4 regions of the Brevibacillus sp. AG162 genome follow, and region 4 is predicted to be linked to each of the others. Evidence: riboswitches for the same ligand, from Rfam matches in the RefSeq annotation. Region 4 holds a riboswitch; each other region holds the start of a gene.
The links. A riboswitch is a leader RNA that binds a small molecule or an ion and turns the genes downstream of it on or off. The one in region 4 is predicted to bind S-adenosylmethionine.
Positions count from the first base shown of each region.

Region 1: it holds a riboswitch for S-adenosylmethionine, as region 4 does, so the genes downstream of both, FB479_RS22080 (sugar ABC transporter substrate-binding protein) here and metH (methionine synthase) in region 4, are expected to answer to the same signal.
Region 2: it holds a riboswitch for S-adenosylmethionine, as region 4 does, so the genes downstream of both, FB479_RS21010 (2,3-diketo-5-methylthiopentyl-1-phosphate enolase) here and metH (methionine synthase) in region 4, are expected to answer to the same signal.
Region 3: it holds a riboswitch for S-adenosylmethionine, as region 4 does, so the genes downstream of both, FB479_RS16635 (pyridoxal phosphate-dependent aminotransferase) here and metH (methionine synthase) in region 4, are expected to answer to the same signal.

Region 1 covers NZ_VFNO01000008.1:76,290-82,417, reverse strand. Annotated here, with positions in the region: gene FB479_RS22090 (ATP-binding protein) at 1-611, opposite strand, end outside; SAM riboswitch class I at 814-933, shown strand; gene FB479_RS22080 (sugar ABC transporter substrate-binding protein) at 1,296-2,318, shown strand; gene FB479_RS22075 (sugar ABC transporter ATP-binding protein) at 2,411-3,901, shown strand; gene FB479_RS22070 (ABC transporter permease) at 3,903-4,901, shown strand; gene FB479_RS22065 (glycerate kinase family protein) at 5,044-6,128, shown strand, end outside.
Region 2 covers NZ_VFNO01000007.1:163,815-169,942, reverse strand. Annotated here, with positions in the region: gene FB479_RS21020 (anti-sigma factor) at 1-524, opposite strand, end outside; gene FB479_RS21015 (sigma-70 family RNA polymerase sigma factor) at 521-997, opposite strand; SAM riboswitch class I at 1,171-1,347, shown strand; gene FB479_RS21010 (2,3-diketo-5-methylthiopentyl-1-phosphate enolase) at 1,434-2,648, shown strand; gene FB479_RS21005 (2-hydroxy-3-keto-5-methylthiopentenyl-1-phosphate phosphatase) at 2,645-3,313, shown strand; gene FB479_RS21000 (methylthioribulose 1-phosphate dehydratase) at 3,317-3,973, shown strand; gene FB479_RS20995 (1,2-dihydroxy-3-keto-5-methylthiopentene dioxygenase) at 3,987-4,499, shown strand; gene FB479_RS20990 (Ger(x)C family spore germination protein) at 4,542-5,660, opposite strand; gene FB479_RS20985 (GerAB/ArcD/ProY family transporter) at 5,657-6,128, opposite strand, start outside.
Region 3 covers NZ_VFNO01000005.1:69,306-75,433, forward strand. Annotated here, with positions in the region: gene FB479_RS16625 (aminotransferase-like domain-containing protein) at 1-1,066, opposite strand, end outside; gene FB479_RS16630 (hypothetical protein) at 1,261-1,731, opposite strand; gene FB479_RS16635 (pyridoxal phosphate-dependent aminotransferase) at 1,883-3,064, opposite strand; SAM riboswitch class I at 3,150-3,264, opposite strand; gene FB479_RS16640 (MFS transporter) at 3,325-4,581, opposite strand; gene moaC (cyclic pyranopterin monophosphate synthase MoaC) at 4,585-5,067, opposite strand; gene FB479_RS16650 (methylated-DNA--[protein]-cysteine S-methyltransferase) at 5,241-5,780, shown strand; gene FB479_RS16655 (2OG-Fe(II) oxygenase) at 5,773-6,128, shown strand, end outside.
Region 4 covers NZ_VFNO01000003.1:121,088-127,215, forward strand. Annotated here, with positions in the region: gene FB479_RS10405 (YcdB/YcdC domain-containing protein) at 1-757, shown strand, start outside; gene FB479_RS10410 (YjcZ family sporulation protein) at 825-932, opposite strand; SAM riboswitch class I at 1,146-1,247, shown strand; gene metH (methionine synthase) at 1,364-4,810, shown strand; gene FB479_RS10420 (bifunctional homocysteine S-methyltransferase/methylenetetrahydrofolate reductase) at 4,854-6,128, shown strand, end outside.

The sequences.
Region 1 (6,128 bases), on a different contig from region 4:
ACATGGCTCATCGTTTGGATTTTTTCATTTTGCGCGTGGCGGATAAACAGCTCCTTATCCGAAACGCATTTGCTGAAAAGCGACATTAATAACCAGAGGCCGAAAAAGTTTTGAATAGGAATCAGCATGGTGTAGTAAACGAGGTGTTGAGTTACATACGCGGGAAAAAAGTAATAAGTAGTCCCTAAAGCAACCGTAGAAAAAATCGCACTCGTCATAAAAAGATACAGTGTTTTCCGATAACTGGCTTTGTAGTGTCGATACAAAAAGAGTGACAAGACAAAATTGACTGTAAGGATCAGCAGGGCAACCCATGTTCCTTCTCCACCCAGGTAGTAACGATAAACCAAGGCTTCTATCAGAAGGAGCAAGGCAATCTCGATTCCGCCATAAACCAGTCCGAAAAGAATGATGACATGTCGGATATCAAAAAACATGCCAGTCGTGACACTCGGGGCGAAGGTCATCGCGAGAAACATGCAGGCTGAGCTGGTGATGACGATAAAGGAACGGCTGTAGTTCCTCATTTTGTCACGGTAATAAATGTTGAAAAACACAAACGGGATAATCGCGAAAAACCATTGAAGAATGACTTCTTTTAATAGACTCATGTAGCATCCCCATCGCAAATATTTGCTAGGCTTGTATCAATCTACGATAATTCGACAAGACACAACAAAATCCCTCTTGGTGTTACACAAGAAACTGGAATATTTATCAAGAAAATTCTTTCGGTAAACCTAGTTGACAGATAGGTAATTGCCAGATTATATTCTGTATATACTTATACAAACGTTTTGAAAATAGAAACTACTCTTATCAAGAGAAGGCTGAGGGAATGGCCCTATGAAGCCCGGCAACCTAGCACGAGAGAATGCGTTCTTTCGAGCCAAGGTGCTAACTCCAACAGGTAGAATACCTGACAGATAAGAGGCGAGAATCTTGTCGATTTTTGTCCTCTTTCTCTGTGAAAGAGGATTTTTTGCGTAGCTGTCGTGGGGAAGAAGCGCATTTCCAGTCTACGCTTCGGCCTCCGCCCCGCTGTGAGTGAAGACTGTCCGCTTCGGAAGAAATGGCGGGAGCGCTTCAAACGTAGAAGGTTCGAGGAAGGATTTCATAACTGAAGCTGAAATTCCCCGCCATTTCTTCCTACGCTGGGGTGGGCTCCAGAGGCGCTTGGACTGGAAATACGCTTCTTCTACGAGGCTTTTGTTTCCTTCTTGAAAGTGAATGAAGGGAAACAAAATATTTAATCTTGTTATCTGTTTTCAAAAAGAAAAAGGGGGAGCATCTCAATGAAAAAGAAACTCGGTCTGATCACATCACTTGTTTTGGCAGCATCTATTCTTGTGACGGCGTGCGGCAGCGGAGCGACAACGGGAACCGGCAGCACAAACGGCGGTGCTTCGGGAGAGAAGGCGAAGAGAATCGCACTGATCATGCGTCAAAACGTAGGAACATTCTCTGCACAATACATCAATGGCGTGAAGACAGAGGTGGAGAAAAACGGCGGCGAGTTGACCGTATTCAACGCAGATACCGATCTGGCAAAAATGGCGTCCAACCTCGACGCGGCTGTGAACCAAAAGTTTGATGGCATTCTGATCGACCATGGTACGGCGGAAGCGTTACAGCAGGGCACGCAAAAGGCCGTGGATAAAAAAATCCCGGTCGTCCTGTTTGATACAGACATCAACATTCCTGGTGTGCCAGTTGTGGCGCAGGATGACAACAAGTTGGCAGAGCTGAGCCTGGAGAAGCTGGCTGCAGATACAAACGGCAAAGGAAACATCGTCAAAATTTGGGTAGCTGGCTTTGCTCCTATGGAAAAACGCCAAGTCACGTATGAAGCTTTCCAGAAGAAATACCCGGATATTAAAGAAATTGCGGCATTTGGTTCTGCCACCAACAATACGGCACTCGATACACAAACGCAGATGGAAGCGATCTTGAAAAAGTATCCGAACAAAGGCGACATCACAGCAGTATGGGCGGCTTGGGATGAATTTGCCAAAGGGGCTACACGTGCCATCCAGCAGGCAGGGCGTACGGAAATCAAAGTATACTCCATCGATTTGAGCGATGAGGATCTGCAAATGATTCAGGCGGAAAACTCTCCGTGGACAGCGACGGCAGCAGTAGACCCATCCAATATCGGACGCATTCATGCGCAAACCGTGTTCCAAAAAATCAAAGGCGAACAAGTGCCAGACAACGTGAAGCTGAATCCAGTGCTGGTGAAACAGGAAGACCTGCCGAAGGATAAGAAAGTAACGATGGGCGACCTGTCCCAATACGTGCAAGAGTGGGGCAAGTAAGAACCAAATTGGCTTTTCCCGTTGATCTGTATCGTCAACGGGATTTTTCCTTATAGAGGTTGGAACACGCAGGTAAACAGGAGGTGTGAATGATGCCCACATTGCAGATGAAAGGGATAGCGAAGCAGTTTTCTGGGGTTCCTGCCCTGCGATCCGTTGATTTTGAGGTGCGCGCAGGGGAGGTTCATGCACTGCTCGGAGCGAATGGCGCGGGGAAGAGCACCCTGATGAAAATTCTCACGGGAGCGTATCAGGCAGATAGCGGTACAATCACCATCGATGGCCAGTCCGTGTCGATTCAATCTCCGCAGGACGCTAAAGCACAGGGCATTCAATGTGTATATCAGGAAGTGGACACCGCCTTGATCCCGTATTTGAGCGTTGCCGAAAATATTTTGCTCGACCAGCTTGTCCAAGCAAAAACCAAGGGGCTGATCAACTGGCAGAGCTTGTACAACGAATCGGAGCAGATTTTAAAAAATTTCGGCTTCCCCATTCCGGTGAGGATGCTCGTCGAAGAATGTACGCTGTCGGAAAAGCAATTGATTTTGATTGCACGGGCTACCGTTCAAAAGGCCAAGTACGTTATTTTCGATGAACCGACCGCGCCGTTGAGCACAAAGGAGAGCGGACGGCTGTTTCAAATCATTGCGCAGTTGAAAAAAGCTGGGGTCGGGATCATTTACATTTCCCACCGCCTGCCGGAAATCTTTGAAATCTGTGATCGGATCACGATTATGCGTGATGGTCAGCATGTCGTGACCACAGACACGGCGAAGACCAATATGGACGAAGTGATCGCGAACATGCTGGGCAAAAGCTTCGACGAGGAGTTCCCGAAGCTGGAAGTGCCGATTGGCGAAACGATTTTTGAGGCGTCAGGAGTGGCTGGCGGCAAAGTACGCGGAGTCGACATGCAGGTTCGCGAGGGAGAGATCGTTGGCGTCGTCGGTCTGGTTGGGGCAGGGAAGACCGAGCTTGCCCGATTGCTCTTCGGTGCAGATGAGGCAAAGGCTGGAGCCGTTCGATTGCATGGAACACGTATCCAACTGCGCTCGCCAAAAGACGCCGTCGATGCTGGAATCGTGCTCGTTCCGGAGGAAAGGCGCAAGGAAGGAATTTTCGTAGAGGAGTCTGTGCAGAACAACCTGTCTGTCGCCTCGTTGAAAAAGAAGTCCTGGTTCGGTTTTATCAAAAGAGGAGCAGAAGCGGCTAACGCAAGAGAGCTCGTGCAGCGCCTTGGTGTGAAAACAGCCGATATCAAGCAGCTGGTCGGTTTCCTCAGCGGCGGAAACCAGCAAAAAGTCGCAATCGGCAAATGGCTGGATACAAACGCTCACCTCTTTATGTTTGACGAGCCGACAAAAGGGGTAGATATTGGCGCGAAAAGCGACATTTACCGCCTGATCGGAAATCTCGCTGAGCAGAAAAAGGGTGTCCTGTATTTCTCCTGTGAGTTTCAGGAAGTCATCGGGATCGCAGACCGGATTCTCGTCATGTTCGAGGGCAGGATCGTGAAGGAATTGAGTCGCGAGGAAGCAACACAAGAGCTGATTATGTACTACGCAAGCGGAGGTGAGTAACGTGGCAGATAAAAAGTTTAGTTTATTTGATTTTGTTTACAAATACGGTACGGTTGCAGTTATTGTCATTGTCATGCTGTTATTCAGTTTGACCAACCCGTATTTCTTCACGTACGACAACTTGACGGACATTCTTCGCTCCATCTCGATTGTGACATTTGTTGCGATTGGCGTTACGTTCTCGCTGATCGTCGGAGGCTTTGACTTGTCTGTAGGATCGACGGTTTCGTTGACCACAGTCGTTTCTGCTTCGATGATGGTTTGGTACGAACAAGGAGTTTTCACGACACTGGTTGTCCCGATTGTACTCAGCTTGCTCGTCGGGCTGGTCAACGCCTTCCTGGTTGTGAAAATCCGCATTCCTGATTTGCTGGCTACTTTGGCGATGCTCTACATCGTCAACGGCATTCATATGACGTATTCCCAAGGCTACTCGATCTACGCAAACATGCCAATGCAGGACGGCTCACAGGCTCCGGGAAAATTCCAGGAATGGTTCCTATGGCTGGGCCAAGGAGAAATTCTCTCCGTACCAGTCCCTGTTATCCTGACCTTTTTACTTGTCGCGATCACGCATGTGTACTTGACCTATACGAGGCAGGGGCGAATGCTGTACATGACAGGCGGCAATTTGGAAGCGGCCCGTCTGTCGGGGATTCCTGTGAATCGCTATCGTACCTTGGCTTATGTGCTCTCCGCTCTTTTTGCAGGCTTGGGCGGGATGCTCTTGGCAGCACGGATCGGTACCGGGCAGGTGAGTAGCGGCGGCTCCATGCTGATGGATGCAGTAGCGGCTGCTTTCGTAGGCTTCTCCGTATTCGGTGCAGGAAAGCCAAACGTTTTTGGTACATTTGTGGGAGCCATCCTGATCGGGGTGCTACTCAACGGCATGACGATGCTCAATCTGCCGTATTATGCTTACGATATAATTAAGGGGACGGTACTGGCGCTTGCCCTGGCTGTGACCTATTATCAGCTGCGCAGAAAACGAAACGCTTAGAATCGTAATCTTTTTGCTTTTCTCTCATCAATTTCTCATCTTCCTATTATTCCCTTCTCTTTTTTGAAGCTTAGTATGGGTCTTACTCAAGTGAGACAAATGCGAAAGCAAATTCAAATAAAGAGAAGGGATGTTGTTTTTTATGCGTATACTCGTTGTGCCTTCGGGCTTTAAGGAAAGTTTAGATGCCGAGCAAGCAGCTGAGTGCATGAAAGAAGGAATTCTGCGCGTACTCCCGCTCTCCCAAGTACAAACACTGCCGATGGTAGACGGAGGAGAAGGCTTTACAAAAGCGATTGTGAAAATTTCGAATGGCTCAATTATTGATAAGGAAGTAACAGGTCCCGTAGGAGAAAAGGTTCCTTCCCATTTCGGGATATTCGGATCAAAGACGACAGGTCAAACGGCTGTGATTGAGATGGCAGCAGCAGCCGGACTGCGACTGGTTCCGAGAAGCTTGCGTGATCCGCGCAAAACGACGACACATGGCGTCGGTGAATTGATCAAAGCGGCACTGGACATGGGGGCAGATCGTATTTTGCTAGGCTGCGGCGATTCCGGTACTTCCGATGGCGGGGCAGGAATGGCGCAAGCACTTGGCGCGAAATTTTTGGATGCAAGCGGTCAAGAAATCCGTATTGAAGGCGGAATTTCGCTGGCAAAAGTAACGAAAATTGATGTATCCGGCATGGACAAAAGACTCAAGCAGGTGCAAATCGATGTGGCTTGCAACTGGTTTAACAAGCTGTGTGGGGAAAACGGAGTCGCTCGCGTGTTTGGCCCGCAAAAGGGAGCGACGCCTGAGCAAGTCGTTGAGTTGGAAGAAGCACTCGAACAATTCGCGGCTATCATCGAGCGGGATTTCGGTATCGACGTCAGAGACATGCCGGGCAGTGGTGCCTCGGGTGGCTTGGGAGCCGGACTGCATGCGCTGACGGGTGCAAATCTGTTTCCACGCTACGACATCATCATGAAATACATTGATTTGGATCGGATGCTTCAAGAGACAGACCTTGTGTTTACGGCGGAAGGAAGCATTGATTTTCAAACACCGCGAGGAAAAATTCCAGTGGAAGTGGCAAAGAGGGCAAAGAAGCATGCCCTGCCGGTAGTGGCTTTGGTTGGGACTGTTGGCAAAGGTGCCCGACTCAATTATGAGCACGGAATTGATGCGTACACGAGTATTTTGCCGATGCCGTCTACGTTGGAAGAAGCGTTCATGCATGC
Region 2 (6,128 bases), on a different contig from region 4:
GCATTCACATTCCATAGCACATTCGTACTCTCAAAACGACCCGCGTTCTTTTCTTCTCCCCCAACCCTCTCACGCAGTTCCATGCTGATATTGCCGTACAGCAATCCAACTTGTGAACCGCTACTCCCCACTCTCACACCTGGCTGCGTAAAGTTGACCATCGACTTCGCAACGCGGAACAGATCTTCATGCATCAATGACCCGACCCAGCCATTCAGAATCAACAACACAACTCCGGCCAAAAAGGGAAGCCCTATAGTGAATCCAGCGTTGGACAACCGATTTTTCCACTTCCCCCGGCGAACAATGGCGCGCTGTTTTTCAGCTGACAGCGTTTCAGGCTGTTTGGTTTTCACGTTGTCCTCTCCCATTTCTTCCCCCAGCAAAAGCCTCTCCAACCGCTGTGCATATTCCTCGTCAGCAGCTATTTCCTCCTCGAATTGTTTTGAATCTTCTTCCGCCATTTCCCCACGCAAATAAGCAAGCAGTCTTTGCTCGCGATTATTCTCATCCTTGTTCATCATCGGCTTTCCTCCCTCCACAACTGCCGCATCTTTTGCCGTCCCCGAAACAAGGAACGTTTGACGTCTGCCAGCTCGATCCCGAGTACCACGGCCATTTCCGCGTAGGAAAACTGCATGGCAGATAACAAAATGACCTGTCTCTGCTTTTCCGGAAGCTTCTCCAAATAATCATGAGCCACTTCCCACAGCTCCTTGTTCACGACATGCTCTGCCGGATCGACCGCAGATTGATCACGCCGCTCTGGCAGGGCTTCCACAAACGCAAATCGTTGTTTCGTCTTCTTGCGATAACCGTCCACGAAAGCGTGATAGGCCACCTTGAACAGCCAGGGCCGTACTTTTTCTCCACGGTAGTCGTCCAAGGAAGAGAAGGCACGACAAAAGGTTTCCTGTGTCAAATCCTCTGCCAGCCTCTCATCTCGTGTCAGCCGGAAAAGATAGCGGTAAATATCGTTTACATGCAGCTGGTACACATCCTCCAGACCTACTTTCCCAAGCCGTTCACACCCCTTCCTCCCTTACCACGAAGGAATTGCCAAAAAGTTTCACCTTCGTCTTATTTTTCTAATAACCTGCTGCACATTCTCTGCAAAAACAAAGATTGACTCCTGACAATGAACGTCATATCATGGGGGGAAACGAATAACTCTTATCGCGAGCTGGCTGAGGGACTGGCCCTATGATGCCCGGCAACCGGCGCTATACCATGAAACGTACGATGATAATGCGTACCTTGGATAGCGAAACGGTGCTAATTCCAACGGATAAGAGTCGAGATGGAGCGTCTTTGGCTCGTCTCGGCTACTGACCCGAGAGATGAGAGGAGACGAGACGCTTTCATAGTCGACAACCGCCTCCCTGCTCAAAGGGGAGGCTTTTTTAATTCATACAAGGAGGATTAGACGTACCATGAGTGAACAACGTATCCTCGTTACCTATCTCACACAAGCAAAAGACTTGAACAAGAAAGCCCAAGCCATTGCTGTTGGTATGACAGTCGGCTCCTGGACGGACCTGCCGCTTGCCAAGCAAGCTGAGCTAGCACCGTATCTCGGTGAAGCCGTGAGCGCGACACCACTTGCGACACTGGAAAACGGAGAAACACGCGGTCTGATTACCGTCAGCTATCCGACTCGTAATTTTACAGCGGACATTCCATCCTTGTTGACTGGAATATTCGGCAAACTATCGATGGATGGCAAAATCAAGCTCGTCGACATCGTTTTCCCTGACTCATTCCTCCAGGCTTTTCCGGGACCGAAGTTCGGCATTGATGGTCTGCGCGAACGTTTAGGGGCACATAACCGTCCGCTCTTGATGAGCATTTTCAAATCGTGCCTGGGTCTTCCTTTCGACGATCTGAGGACGCAATTCCGGGCGCAAGCCTTGGGTGGAGTCGATCTCGTGAAAGATGACGAAATCTTCTTTGCAGATGACCGTGCTCCTTTTATCGAACGGATCAAAGCGTTCAAGCAAATCGCCCAAGAGACGGAAGCCGAAACAGGCAAGCCCGTCCTCTATGCAGCCAACTTGACTGGACCTGTGCATGAGCTGAACGAAAAAGCGAAACGTGCAGTAGATGCGGGTGCTGACTGCCTCTTGTTCAACGTGCTGGCCTTTGGTTTCGATGCCCTGCATCGTTTGGCAGCCGATCCTGATGTACACGTACCGATCATGGCACATCCAGCATTGGCAGGCGCTTACTATCCATCGCCTGACTACGGCATCGCCACCCCGCTTCTGCTCGGAACGTTGATGCGTGTAGCTGGGGCAGATTTGGTGCTCTTCCCATCTCCTTATGGCAATGTCGCCTTGGACAAAACAGAAGCGTTGCGGCTCGCCAAGCATTTGACCGACCCGCTGAACGGTGTCCGCCGTTCCTTCCCGGTTCCGTCTGCCGGCATTCATCCAGGGCTGGTTCCACAGCTGTATCAAGACTTTGGTTTAGATCAAATCGTCAATGCAGGAGGCGGAATCCACGGTCATCCCGGTGGAGCAACCGCAGGAGCGAAAGCGTTCGTTGCTGCGATTGAGGCTGTCACCGCTGGCCGAACATTGGAAGAAGCCGCAGCGGAATCACAAGAGCTGGCGATCGCCCTGGAAAAGTGGGGTGGCGCACGATGAGCAAAAAGCTCGTCCTGTTCTGCGATTTCGACGGAACGATTACCGAAAAAGACAACATTGTAGCGATTGTCCGCAAGTTTGCTCCCCCTGAGTGGGAAGCCTTGACGGAGCAAATCCTTTCACAAAAAATAAGCGTTCAGGAAGGGGTCGGCAAGCTGTTTCAGCTCCTGCCCTCCTCCTTGCGCCAGGACATTATCGATTTTATTGTCCAAGAAGCGACCATCCGCCCAGGATTTGCTGAATTCGTGAGCTATTGCCGCGAAGAAGGCATCGAGCTGTTGATCACGAGTGGCGGCATCGACTTTTTCCTGGAGCCTATCCTGGCACCTTTCGATCTCTCCGATGTGCCGATTTACTGCAACGGCAGTGATTTCAGCGGAGAGCGCATCACCATTACGTGGCCCAACGCTTGCGATGAACATTGCTCGAACGGCTGCGGCATGTGCAAGACGACAATCATCCGCCGTTACGATCCAGCATCCCATTTCCGCATCGTCATCGGCGATTCCATCACGGATTTGGCTGGAGCCAAAATCGCTGACTATGTGATTGCCCGTTCCTTCCTCGCTGACAAGGCGGAAGAGCTGCAATTGCCGCATAGCAAGTTTGCCACGTTCCACGATGTGATTCGCATTTTACAGCAAGTCCAACAGGAGGTTGTCTAAATCATGACCGCAACACTCGAACAACGTCTGGATGCCTTTCGCCGTCTGGATGACGCCAAGCTGACATTTGCCCGCCGGGACTGGTTTCCCGGCACCAGTGGCAATCTCTCCATAAAGATACAAAATGATCCCTTGCAATTTGCCGTAACGGCAAGTGGCAAAGACAAAACCAAGCTGTCCCCTGAAGATTATCTGGTCGTGGATCAAGACTCGCGTCCGGTGGATGAAACTGCACTCAAGCCTTCCGCGGAAACACTCATCCACGCTGTCGTCTACAAAACGTTCCCGAAGGCAGGTGCTTGCTTCCACGTCCATACCGTGTGGAACAACCTCATTTCCGAGCTGTACTTTGGACAACGCGCTTTCTCCCTTCAAGGACAAGAGCTGATCAAGGGACTTGGAATCTGGGAAGAAAACGCGCGCATTACTGTTCCGATTGTTGAGAACTTTGCCGATATTCCGACCTTGGCTGCCGAAATTGAAAAAGTGATCACACCAGAAGTTCCTGGCGTACTCATCCGTAACCACGGTATCTACACCTGGGGCGGAAATGACTTCGAAGCCAAGCGCCACCTGGAAGCTTTTGAATTCCTATTCGAGTATCACGCCCGCTGGCTGCAATTGCGCCAAGCAGTCGTGTCCACTACAACCACCAATTAAGGAGGAATAAACGATGGCACAAATTCGTTTTCACGACAACAATGAGTACATTTCAGCACCCGAGGAAGTTGTCTCCTTCCTGGACACTCAAGAGATCATTTACGAAAAATGGGGCGTGGATCGACTTGATCCAAAGCACCGTGATAACTACAGCCCAACCGACGAGGAGAAACAAGAAATTCTCGACACGTTCAAGCCGGAAATCGATGCGATCAGCAAACGTCGCGGTTACTTGACAGCAGACATTATCGTCCTCTCTGACAAAACGCCTAACCTCGACGAGTTGCTGGTGAAATTCAAGGGCGAGCATCACCACACCGACGATGAGTGCCGCTTCTGCGTCGATGGTCACGGTATTTTCGCTATCAAAGGCAAAGACGGTCGCTACTTCGACGTCGAGCTGGAGCCAGGCGATCTGATCTCCGTACCGCCGAACTACCGCCACTACTTCACCCTGATGGACGACCGCAAAATCAAAGCGATTCGCCTGTTCGTCACTCCTGCAGGCTGGGAAGCGATCTATTAAATAAGCAACACCCTGGTCCCGTTCGGATACCAGGGTGTTTTCTTATTTTATGACTCCATTTCCTTTAATCGTCACTTCTGGTTTCAATTGAACCGTTGCTTTTGAAAAGGCTGTCGGCCAGTCATCTTTAACTTTTTTCCATTCCTCATATTCATAGGCTCGCGCATAAAGGCCAAAACCAAAAGGATCCGTCTTGGCTTCCTGGCATTTTTTGATAAGCTGGGCATAGTTCTTGTGGAGTTCTTCGGCAATCATCTGTTCCAGCTTTTTGTACTCTTTTTCCATGTTGAAAGGAAACAGCCTCTCTGATATAGACACACGCAATTTCAACTGAATATCGAAATGGAATGTACCGTCTCGATAGGTCGTCTTCACTTTTTTGTTGACGCCTTTTACAAAAAAGCTGACTCTTTCCTTTACAATGGGATTCTGATCGCTTGGCAACTTAACCGGGAGAGTGACGGATATTTCTCCCTGTTTTCCATGAAGAAGCATCTGCAAGAGAATTGTATCCCGCGGCTCGATCAATCCGGCATAAGCTCCTTTTTTCGTTAACAATGCGGTTCCCATTACTCTCACCGCATGCTTCGTCTTCTTCAACTCCGATATATGGGGCGTCATGCCTTTTTCAAACATTTGCCGATGAAATTCCTGCGCTCTGGTCTTTACCGTCAGATTTCTTTGATTGGCTGTATCAATTAATTTCGTCATATGCAGCGCAAGGCGAGGTTTGTCCTTTGGCTTGTATTCAAACAGCTCGTTCAAAGGGCCATCAAGCATGACCATTCGTGCGTTGACTGTGAACTTCGCATCACGAAAAACGACATCCAATAACCGAAACCAATCCGGGTGCTGCAATAAACGCTTTCCCAGCACAATCAATTGGATTTTGCCTGATACGGTCAGAGCCGTTACGATCTCATCAAAGCCCATTCTCGCTTCTCGCATGCTAGATGCCCGGAGGCCGAATTCCTCTGTTTTTTCTTTTGCTTCCCTGCTGAACACTGGGCTTGTCATATAAATGAGGAGTTCATTTTTTTCATTCAAATCAATTCCGATCATAAGAGAAAGGGTTGCATCCTCGAGATTCAATCGATCGTAACACCCGGTTAGCATCACGATCAAAACGAACGACAAAATGATCCGTATAAACCGCTTCATGCTTCTTTCCCCCCCGCTCCTCGCTTTGACAGCCAAATTGGTCCCCAAGCCAATAGTGGAAGTAAGTAAGCAATTATCAGTCCAACAAAACTCCAGGTCTCTGTCATTTTTTTCAGGTCAACAAAAGAAGGCGTATACACCCAAGCCACAACCGATAGTAGCATCAGGAGCACCCATAAATGCTTTCGATGATCCCGGCTATTGAATAACTGGCTTGTAGAGAAAACGGTGAAATACAGGTAGGTCAATCCCGTTGTCGATAAAATGAACAAGTAAAACGCGAGAAAAATAATATCGATGCGCTCCAGAAAGCGATATTCTATCACCTTCCACAAGTTCAGCGTAGGCCATACATATTCAACGATCTCATCCGGGCAGAAAAAAGCAAAGCAAATGATTGTGATGTACAAATAAACGAGCAAGGTCAGCGTGTTTGCCACGACAATGCCGACTGATGCGTATTGTTTT
Region 3 (6,128 bases), on a different contig from region 4:
TCCCTGGCACGAATGCCACGCCTTCCTGTACGGATCGGGCCAGCAGCTTCTCAGCATCGACGTGCTCAGGAAGATTCACCCAGAGGAACATCCCGCCTCTTGGTTTTTCCCACTCTACGCCCTCCCAGTTTTGCGCGACCAAGAGCTCATGCATCCATTCCATGCGCGCCTTGTAGGACTCGCGGATTTTCTCGATGTGGCGCTCCAGATCAAACCGGGATAATAGCTCATACAGGGCGTATTGGTCGATTGTGCTCGACTGCAAATCAACCGCTTGCTTCGCCTTCACCATCATTTGAATTACGCGGGTATCCCCGATGGCCCATCCGGTACGCAAGCCGGGCGCGACAATTTTGGAAAAGGTACTGGTGTATACCACACAGGAATCGGTCGGATGCTCATCCAGTGAGAAAATCGAGCGGTACGGTGCTTCCCCATCGAATTGGATCTCTCCATATGGGTCGTCTTCCAGGATGAGAATGTTTTGCGCCTTACATTGACGAAGCAAACCGAGACGGCGTTCGAGACTCCATACCTTTCCTGTCGGGTTCGCAAAGGTAGGAATGACGTACACCATTTTCGGGCGATACTGGGCTATTTTTTTCGCCAGATCGTCCAGATCCATCCCATCAGCATCACCGTCTACGGGAATTGCTTTGATTCCCCGGAATTGGAACAATTGAACCGCTGCCAAATAGGTAGGGTTTTCGACGAGAACGACATCGCCTTCGTCTAAATATACACGGCACAACAAGTCTACCGCTTGCTGAGAGCCCGTAGTGATGACCATATTATCTACACCGACGTTCATATGCTTTTGCTTCATGCGGGATGCAATCCACTCACGCAGTGGCAAGTATCCATCAGTCAATCCGTATTGAAGAGCTTTTGCTCCTTGTTCGAATGCGCGGTTGAACGCTTCGCGCATCTCTGCGATTGGAAAAGAATCCTCTGCTGGCAGTCCACCTGCGAGCGAGAGCACTTGATTGCCTTGGGTCAGCTTCAAGATTTCCCGGACAGCCGAGGAGGATAGTGCTTCAACAGATTTTGAAAATGAGTACTCCATGTTCCGTTCCCCCTTGATTTTGTTATCCTTGTTTTATCACTGTCAACAGCGTAAGTCCAATCCTTGCTAGCTATGAGTAGATAGGTTTTGACTATGTCGAGCGGTTGTTCAATCGTTAGTCTTGGCACACTGCATGCAAAAAACCCCTCTTCGTATTAAACGAAAAGGGGTCCATATGTATAGGCTATATCATCCTAGGCGATGCGGAACACACGTGGTTTCTCTGTGTGTGGGAGGAAAGAGAGGTCTACATACGTGGACGCTTCTTCCATACCGATATCGTTTGCCAACAGCAATGCCTCTTCTTGGAAGGTCGGCGTACAGCTGCCTTCATTCAGTTCACAGAGACGCTTCAATCGCTTCAGTCTCTCTGCGGATTTTTCCACTCTCATGCATTCGTTCGTCAGCTCACAAACGTTGACGTGACGAGCATCAGCGATCATGCTGATATCATTCACATGGACAATGAGTCTTTTGCCTTCTTCTGTAACAAATCCGATCGAGCAAAAATGCGCACCTGACATTTCCAAACGAGTGAGAACAGCATTGGCGTAAACTTCTCCGGTCCGCAAGCGAATCTGGCCTGCTTCAATGGCTCCGCCGATCTTTCGCTCGTTGGCGATCACCGTATACATATCCGTGTAACCGTTAATCTGATAGCGCATGGTACCCTCCCGCTCTCGCTGAGACTAATTATCATTAACAATGCCATCGTATAATGAAAATCATTATCTGTCAATAATGAGAATGATTTTTATTCTAGAATAAAAAAGCCACACTCCATTTGTATGGTAGTGTGGCCAAATTGCCTCGCCATTATTTTGTTTTCGTAAATAACCCCAACCGCTCAATCCGCTGGACGGCTTCCGCGAGACGCTCTTCATTTGATAACAAAGCCGCTCGCACATAGCCCTCACCTGTCGGGCCAAAGCCATTTCCAGGCGCTACGACGACATGCGCTTTTTCCAAAAGCAGATCAGAAAATTCGACGGACGTGAAGCCACTTGGAACAGGAAGCCAAGCAAAAAACGAGCCTTGAGATGGCGGAGCCTGCCAGCCAATCCGATGCAAATTGGAGTACAAGGCATTGCGGCGGCTTTCGTAGACAGCCACGAGATCGCGAACGCACTGCTGCGAATCCGTCATCGCTTTGGCTGCCGCCATCTGCACCGCGCCGAACAGACTGACGAAGTAATGGTCCTGAATGAGATTGATCAGACGAACCAGCTCGCGATTTCCTACCATCGCACCAACACGCCAGCCTGCCATGTTGTACGTTTTGGACAAGGTATAAAATTCTACACCCACTTCTTTTGCACCCGGAACCTGCATGAAGCTGACCGGCTTTTTCCCGTCATAGCTGATCGCCCCGTAGGCGAAGTCATGGCAGACGACGATTTCATGTTTTCGCGCAAAACGAATGGTTTCCTCATAGAACTCGAGTGGTGCGTTGACTGCTGTCGGATTGTTCGGATAGTTGAGAAACATCAGTTTCGCTCGATCCAGGTCAGCTTGGGAGAGCTGGCTGTAGTCTGGCAAGAAGTCTTTTTCCGCCTTCAACGGCATCATGACCATCCGTCCGTTTACAACAGCAACCCCCGACCAATAATCCGGATAGCCCGGGTCTGGAACCAGCGCAACATCGCCTGCGTTCATGAGTACTTGGCAAATCTCTACCAGTCCGGTTTTGCTGCCGAACAAAATCGCTACTTCTTCCTCCGGATCGAGGTCCACATCAAACTCTTGCTTATACCAATGAGCTACAGCCTGCTTCAGTTCCACGCGTCCCTGAAAAGGCGGATATTTGTGATGGAGTGGCTGTGCCGCTTGCGCCTGTAGTTCTTCAATAATGTGCGGCGGTGTCGGCAAATCGGGATTGCCCTGCCCCAGGTTAATGACGTCATGGCCTTGCGCAATGACCTTGTTTACTTTTGCCACCAGGGTCGCAAAAAACTGGGTAGGGAGTCGATCAATCATGTCGGAGGGTTGAATGCGCATTTCTTTCTTCCATTCCTTTCTTGGGCCCAATACAGTAAAACCCCCTTTTTCCATACAGAAAAAGGGGGAGATCAGCTTGGTCACGTCCTTATCTGTCAGGAAAAAATCCTGCTGGAATTGGCACAGCATCTGTCCATTACATGGAACAGATCCGCTGCCGGGCTTCATAGGGCCAGTCCCTCCACCTCTCTGAATAAGTCAAACACACGGAATATACTGTTTTTTCGTCTATATCATACTACTTGAGCACGTAAACCGTGTCAAGATGCTTGATTCTGTAGGGGTACCTGATGTCGCCTTTTTTGAAAAGAAGTGTGGAAGGCAAAGAATGCCACAGACAACAGACACAAGCCTGCCATCACGAACAATAATCCCTGCGCATGAATCGATTGAAAAATGAATGCGCCAAGCAGTGGTCCGAGCATCCGCCCAGCTGATCCAGTTCCTGCAATCAGCCCTTGAATGAAGCCCTCTCGTCCCTCTGGCGTAAACTGTGCAGCTACTGCCGGCACCGCTGGCCACACGAGCATTTCTCCCAGCGTCATGATGAACATCCCCGCCACAAAGCCTGCATAAACCGTTGATTGAGACAAAATCAACATCGACAAGGCAAAAATATAAGCGCCCAAGAGCATTTGTGCCTTTAGCGTACGGGCAAAGCGTCGAATGACCCACGCAATCAATGGCTGACCAAACAGGATCAAACCGCCGTTCAGCGTCCACAACAAACTGTATTGACGGAGTGAAATGCCCAAAGATTGCATGTAGGTCGACAGTACCGTGGTCCACTGTACATAGACAATCCAGCTAATTAATAGCCCCCCGCATAATAGCAGCAATGCTCCCCATACCACTTTTGACTCTTGCTGTGTTTGTTGTAGCACATCACTAGTTGCTTGCTCAGACATGCTTTGTCCAGTCGTCGAGTTTTGGCGTTGTTGTTCCGCCAATTTTAACTGACGCGGCAAAATGAGCATGAACATGGCAAGGACGATCACTTGTGAGATAGCATTACCGAAAAACGTCCAGGCAAACGAAACACTTGCCAAGAAGCCACCCAACGCAGAACCGGCAGCTACCCCCACATTGAGGGAGACATAAATCAGATTGATTCCTTTGCGTCCTCCGTCCGGCCATAACACTACGGCCAGTGCATTCATCACAGGAGAAAGTGTTCCGTAAAACAGTCCATTCAACAGAAGCAAGACAACATAAATCGTAAAATCTTGCGTAACACCTAAGCCAACCGAAATGAGAATAACGCCGATGGAACCAACAATGATCGTGCGCATTTTGCCCCAGCGGTCAAACATCATCCCGCCGATAATACTCCCGATCAGGAATGCGCCTTGATTTAAAAGCAACAAGAAGCCGGCTACAGTCAGCGGCTTTCCGAGATGGTTGTGAATATAGATCGTGACCAGCGGCCAAATACATGCCATTCCGGTAGAAAAAATGACGGCAGCAATCGCCAATAAACGAATGCTGCTCGGATAGGATTCCCACTTTTGCCTCATGGCTTACTTCTCTCCCCGATGGAAATCGCCGCTTTTTCCGCCTGTTTTGGATTGCAGACTGGTCGGACCGATTATCATTTCTTTATCCATGGCTTTGCACATGTCATACACCGTCAAAGCCGCTACGCTGACAGCGGTCAACGCCTCCATCTCGACGCCTGTTTTCCCTGTCGTCTTCACGGTTCCTGTAATCGCAAGCGTCGTTTCATCTACAAAAGCAAATTGTATGTCGATGCCAGTCAATGGCAGCGGATGACACATCGGGATGATTTCCCACGTCTTTTTGGCAGCCATGACACCTGCTACCTGCGCAACTGCGAGTACATCGCCCTTTTCGATTCGACCTTCGCGGATTCGGGCGAGTGTTTCGGGCTTCATGCTGATTTGGCTCTCGGCTACAGCCACCCGTTTTGTGACATCCTTCTCAGATACGTCTACCATCCGCGCTCGATTTTGCTCATTAAAATGTGTTAATTGATCAGTCATACTAGCATCGTTCCTCCTCTATCTCCTCCTACCTTACTCCCACCACTGGATAAAAGCAATGGGAATGTAGAAGACACTGTTTCGTTATCTTGCTCATCCACTCCTAAAAACGTACGAAGAACAGGTGCTGGAGGTATACTGTGCGTACACAGCTCAAAAGGAGGCGTATGGAAATGGAAACGAATAAGGAGCAGACGGTACGTTGGGCAATGCTGAAGCACGGTGATTGGACTATTTATTTAGCTGCAACGGCTGCTGGACTTTGTTATGTCGGCTCGGCCAACCAGCCTTTTGCTGAATTGGAAGCGTGGGTTGAAAAGCACCGCCCACAAAATGCACTGGTGCAAGACGATCCATGGCTAAAGCCTTTTGCAACAGAACTAATGGAGTATTTGCAAGGAGCACGCGAGCATTTTTCCATGGATTGCGATCTGCAAGGAACACCCTTTCAGCTCGCTGTCTGGGAGGCACTGCGCCAAATCCCATACGGTCAAACGGCATCGTACACCGACATTGCGAACATCATTGAAAAGCCTGCTGCTGTTCGTGCCGTCGGTGCCGCAATTGGTGCCAATCCGCTTCTCATTACAGTCCCCTGCCACCGCGTTGTTGGTAAAAACGGTTCACTGACCGGCTATCGTGGTGGACTGCCCATGAAGACAACTCTGCTTGATCTGGAGAAAAAGACAAATCGGGGTGTGAAACATGGCTAATTCACTGACAGAAAGGATCGCTGCACTTGACTGGCATTCCCTGCAACAGGAGTTGGACGAACAAGGGTATGCAGCTGTTCCTTCCTTAATAAGCTCGGATGCATGCGAAGAATTAATCGCTACGTACGGACAGGATGACCTATTTCGCAATACGATCCAAATGGCGCGGTACCGTTTCGGTGAAGGGGAGTATCGCTATTATCAGGCTCCCCTTCCCTCGCTTTTGCAGGAGCTTCGCGAAAGCTTTTATCCGATGCTTGCGCAAACTGCGAATCGATGGCTGGAAATGCTTGGACGCGAAGCGATTTACCCTGCTACCCTCCCTAAATTTTTGGCGCAATGTCACGA
Region 4 (6,128 bases):
TTATGATCAGTTGAATACGAAGGAAGCACATCCGATCGAATCTCCAAAGGAATACGTCAAGGTTCGCTCCAAGGATGAGGCAAAAGCACTGCTGCAAGCGGAATTCGGCATACAAGTGGATGACTCGACCTATAGAGAGAGTGAGAGTAACAGTGACGGACGCAAGGAATACGTCTGGAATGATAAAAATGACAAGTATATCGGCGTAGAAGTCCTTGCAGAAACAGGCAGTGTCGTCGGGCTGGGAACACCGCGTTCTAATACAGCAGTGACAGTCAAACGCGAGCAAGCGGAAGAGGCTGCACTCGCCTTTCTGCATAAATACGTCGATCCAGGCGTAAAAGAAGTGCAGTTGGCACAAGTTATACAGCCAGGCGAAGCGAATCCTGTGTCATCGGGCGAATGGGAATTCAGATATTTCATCAGCAAGGATGGCATTCCTGTACAGGATCGAGCGCAAAAAGCGGCTTATTCGGTAACAGTCGATCCGTCTTCTGGCAAAGTGACAATGTTTCACAACTACAGAGAGACACACAAGGTGGTGGAGCTTCCAGCATCCGACCAGATCGTTTCGAAAGACAAGGCTGTTGAAGTGTATTTACGCGTCATGCCTTTGAAGCTGGTCTATTTGATGAAAGATGTGGATGGGCGAAAATTATCTCAACCAAAGCTGGCGTATGTGCCGTGGAGTGACGAAAAGCTGGCGCTTAAATATATTACTCTGGATGCCGTGACAGGCAAGATCATCACCAAATAACAAGAAAAAAAGGCTATCCCGCAGCCATTCCTCATGGCTTTTGGGATAGCCTTTTTTACACACTTATCTAACAGTCGTCACACGAACACCCAATAATTACCAACAGGATAAACAGCACGAGCACGATTGCGAAGCAGTCACCGAAGAATCCGTTTCCGCAGTAAGATGTACTCATCTTTGTTTCCCCTCCTTTCCGTTATACTCCAGTCTATACACGAATGCCGATATTGGACTGGGCGGATGCCCAGCTTAGACAAAAATGGGCGCGAAAGAGAAGAGGTTCAGCAAAAAATAGACAATTCACAATTGACGGGGAGACAAAGGGGGTGTTAAGATACTTGCAAACATTCAAGACATTTCGTAAAACAACTAAATGACAAGTGTACGACTCTTATCCAGAGAGGCAGAGGGACTGGCCTGATGAAGCCTCGGCAACCGGTAAAAATCCGGTGCCAATTCCAGCAAAGCTACGTGCTTTGAAAGATAAGAGGATGTCTCAGGCGTTAACGTATCTGCTGACAAATCCTCTTCTTTCAAAGAAGAGGATTTTTTTGTTTACCCAATTACGGAGAATAAGCCGATGCAAGGGAGAAAAGGGGCACGTCAATGAAACCAACTTTTCGCGAACAGCTTTCCCGGAAAATTCTGATTCTGGACGGTGCAATGGGCACCATGCTTCAACAGGCGAACCTGACTGCCGATGATTTCGGCGGTGAAGCCTATGATGGCTGTAATGAACTTCTGAACCTGACAAGACCAGATGTGATCCGTTCGATTCACGAGAAATATTTAGAGGCGGGCGCAGACATCGTCGAGACAAATACGTTTGGTGCTGCTTCCATCGTTTTGGCCGAGTACGATGTGCCAGAGAAAGACCTTGAGATCAATATAGCGGCAGCTCGCTTGGCCAGAGAAGCGGTGGATGCCTATTCCACGGAGGAGTGGCCGCGTTATGTAGCAGGTGCAATGGGACCGACGACCAAAACCCTTTCGTTGACAGGCGGTGTCACTTTCGAAGAACTGGTCGAGGCGTATTATCGTCAGGCAAAAGGTCTGATTATCGGTGGCTCCGATGTTCTTCTTTTGGAAACCTCGCAAGATACGTTGAACGTCAAGGCTGGCGGAATCGGGATTCGCAAAGCTTTTGAAGAGCTTGGGCAGGAGCTCCCCATGATGCTGTCAGGTACGATTGAGCCGATGGGCACAACGCTGGCGGGCCAAAACATCGAGGCGTTTTACATCTCCTTGGAGCATATAAAGCCAGTCTCTATTGGTCTGAATTGTGCGACAGGACCAGAGTTCATGCGTGATCATCTGCGGACACTGTCTGGAATAGCCCAATGTGCGGTCAGCTGTTATCCGAACGCAGGCTTGCCAGACGAGAACGGCCATTACCATGAAACGCCACAGGGACTCGCTTCGAAAATGCGGGCGTTCGCTGAACAGGGCTGGATAAACGTCGCTGGCGGTTGCTGTGGAACAACACCAGCCCATATTCAAGCGATGGCAGAAGCCTTGAAAGACTGCAAGCCGCGCAGTGCAGATGTAGAACCGCTGAGCGCGGTCTCCGGGATTGAGGTCGTTTACGTCGAAGATGATAATCGTCCCCTGCTGGTAGGGGAGAGGACCAATGTCATCGGTTCCAAAAAATTCCGTGATCTGATTGCAGCTGGTCACTATGAAGAAGCATCTGATATTGCCCGGGCCCAAGTGAAGCGCGGCGCACATGTCATCGATATATGCTTGGCTGACCCCGACCGTGATGAATACGAAGATATGGAAAAATTCCTACAGTTCATCGTGAAAAAAGTAAAAGCGCCCCTCATGATCGACTCGACAGATGCCAAGGTCATGGAGCTGGGACTTCGCTATTCGCAAGGGAAGGCCATTCTCAACTCGATCAACCTGGAAGACGGGTTGGAGCGTTTTGAGGAAGTGGCGCCGCTTATTCACAAATTCGGTGCCGCTGTTGTCGTCGGAACGATCGAGGAAGCGGGTATGGCTGTCACTCGCGAAAAGAAGCTGGAGGTCGCGCAGCGCTCATACGACATTCTCGTCAACCAGTATGGAATTAAGCCACAGGATATTATTTTCGATCCACTCGTCTTTCCAGTAGGGACAGGGGATGAACAATACATTGGCTCTGCAAAGGAAACGGTAGAAGGCATTCGTTTGATCAAACAGGCGATGCCTGCTTGCAAGACGATCCTGGGTGTCAGTAACGTTTCCTTCGGCTTGCCTCCTGCGGGTCGGGAAGTGCTGAATGCGGTCTTCTTGTACCACACCACTCTCGCAGGGCTTGATTACGCCATCGTCAACACGGAAAAGCTGGAGCGCTACGCTTCGATTCCAGAAAACGAGAGAAAGCTGGCAGAAGCCCTACTATTCGAGACAAATGATGAGACATTGGCGGCCTTCACCGAATTTTATCGCCAAAAGAAAAAGGAAGTCCGCGTGGAAGTCTCCTCGTTAACGCTCGAAGAACGCTTGGCTCGTTATGTAGTCGAAGGCTCCAAGGATGGTCTGGTGGAAGACCTGAAGCTGGCTCTGGATAAATACACACCGCTCGAGATCATCAACGGTCCGCTGATGACAGGGATGGAAGAGGTCGGTCGCTTGTTCAACGGCAACCAGCTGATCGTGGCAGAAGTATTGCAGAGCGCGGAAGTTATGAAGGCATCCGTATCGTTTTTAGAGCCATTCATGGAAAAAAGCGATGCCGCTGCCAAGGGGAAAATCTTGCTGGCGACCGTCAAAGGCGATGTGCACGACATCGGAAAAAACCTCGTGGAAATTATTTTGTCAAACAACGGCTACAATGTCGTGAACCTGGGGATCAAGGTACCGCCAGAGCAACTGATTGCCGCATGCAGAGAAGAAAAGCCGGATGCCATCGGTTTGTCTGGACTCTTGGTAAAATCCGCGCAGCAAATGGTCATTACAGCACAAGACCTGCGTGATGCAGGCATTGATATTCCAATGATGGTTGGCGGTGCGGCGTTGACGCGCAAGTTCACATCGAACCGGATCGCACCGGAATACCGCGGAATTGTTTTATACGCAAAAGACGCCATGGATGGTCTGGAGCTCGTGAATCGTCTGCAAAATCCGGAAGAACGTGATCGCTTGGTAGAGGAACAGCAGCATCTGCTGGAAGCAGTCGCAACGGCTCAGCCTGTTGTCGAGGAGAAAAAAGCACCTTTGCCAGCGCGCTCAGCCATCAGCAGAACGGTTCCGATCCATCTGCCGCCCGATTGTGAACGACATGTACTGCGACAATACCCGCTCAGCCATCTGCAACCGTATTTGAACTTGCGGATGCTCCTTGGGAAACACCTCGGTGTTCGCGGAAATGTAGATAAATTGATCGAGGCAGGCGACGAGAAGGTACTGGAACTGTACGGCATTGTGGAAGAGCTATTAAATGAAGCGAAGCAAAAAGGAACCATTACGACACACGGTGTGTATCAGTTCTTCCCGGCTCAGTCAGATGGCAACGATATTTTGGTCTATGATCCAAAAGACCACAGCAAGCTGCTGGAGCGCTTTTCGTTCCCGCGTCAGCTGGAAGAACCTCATCTTTGCCTGTCCGACTTCTTGCGACCAGTGGAGAGCAAGGAAATGGATTATGTCGGATTCCTGACCGTAACGGCTGGGGGAGGGATACGCGAAAAATCTACAGAGCTCAAAGAGCGTGGTGACTACTTGCGCTCTCATGTCCTCCAAGCCTTGGCATTGGAGCTGGCAGAGGCATTTGCAGAGCGAATTCACCACGTCATGCGAGACGTGTGGGGCATACCGGATCCGGTTGAGATGACGATGCTCGAGCGCTTCGGTGCTAGATATCAGGGCATTCGTGTCTCCTTCGGCTACCCTGCTTGCCCGAATCTGGAGGATCAGGCGCAGTTGTTCCGTCTGTTGCGTCCAGAGGATATCGGCGTTCAGTTGACAGAGGGCTTCATGATGGAGCCAGAAGCTTCCGTATCGGCGATGGTATTTGCTCATCCTGAAGCACGTTACTTCAACGCAGGTCCATCTATTTTTGAAGTCTAAAAACCGACCACGTATAAATGAAAATAGGAGAGAAGGGATTGAGTTGACGACGAGAAAGAAAGATTTACGAGCCTATTTGAAAGACCACCTGCTTGTCGGAGATGGTGCGATGGCGACCCAGCTGCACGGGCTGGGCGTCCCAGTTGGCGTCAGCTTTGAGGAGCTGTGTTTATCCAACCCTCGTTTGGTGCATGAAGTTCATACCTCTTACTATCAGGCCGGTGCACGTTTCCTGGAGACCAATACGTATTCTGCCAACCGAGATGCGTTGAGTCGTTACGGTCTGGAGCATAAGGTAGCGCGGATTAACCGGCTAGCAGTCGCCATTGCACGGGAAGCCGCACAGGATGATGCTTATGTGGCTGGGAGCATCGGATCGATTTTGGCTGGACGGGTGAAGAAAAAGGTTTTGGATGAATACCGTGACCAGTATGAGGAACAGGCAATTGCTCTGTTGCATGCGGGGGTAGACGGAGTGATTCTGGAGACGTTCCTGGACTTGGAGGAGCTGCTTCTGGCGATCGAGGTAATCCGCCCGCTCACAGATGTGCCTGTAATCGCGCAGTTAGCCACTTTGGAAGTAGGGCGCACACGTGATGGCTACGCTTTGACAGACGCTTTTTCCGAGCTGAAAGCAGCAGGCGCTGACGTGATTGGACTAAACTGTCGCCTTGGTCCCGCAGAATTGCTACGTTCGTTTGAAAATACCGTAATTCCAGAAGATGCACTTTTATCCGTTTTCCCGAATGCGGGGCGTCTGGGGATGACTGACGGGGAATACGCCTTTAAATCATCACCTGAATATTTTGGACAGAGTGCGCTTCGCTTGCGTGAGCAGGGGGTACGGTTGATTGGCGGATGCTGCGGAACCACGCCTGCCCATGTGAAGGCGATTGCGGATGCACTTGAGTCACTTGAGCCACAAGTGCGTGTGAACCCGACCATCGTAGCTGGAGAGCGTCCTTCGATTTCTGTGCAGAACACGAGGGAGAGGGAGAAACCAAGCATTGTCGAGCGCGTAAAAACAGCAACGACGATCATTGTTGAGTTTGATCCGCCGCGTGATCTGGATGCAGACCAGTTTCTCCACGGATGCTGCGAGTTGCACAAAGCAGGAGCGGACGCCATTACGTTGGCGGATAACTCGCTGGCGACAGTGCGGATGAGCAACATGGCTCTCGGGGCACTCATGAAGAGCAGGCATGGAATCGATCCGCTCTTGCACATTGCCTGCCGGGACCGCAATCTGATTGGGCAGCAATCGCACTTAATGGGGCTGCACGCTTTGGGGATTGACCAAATATTGGTGATTACTGGT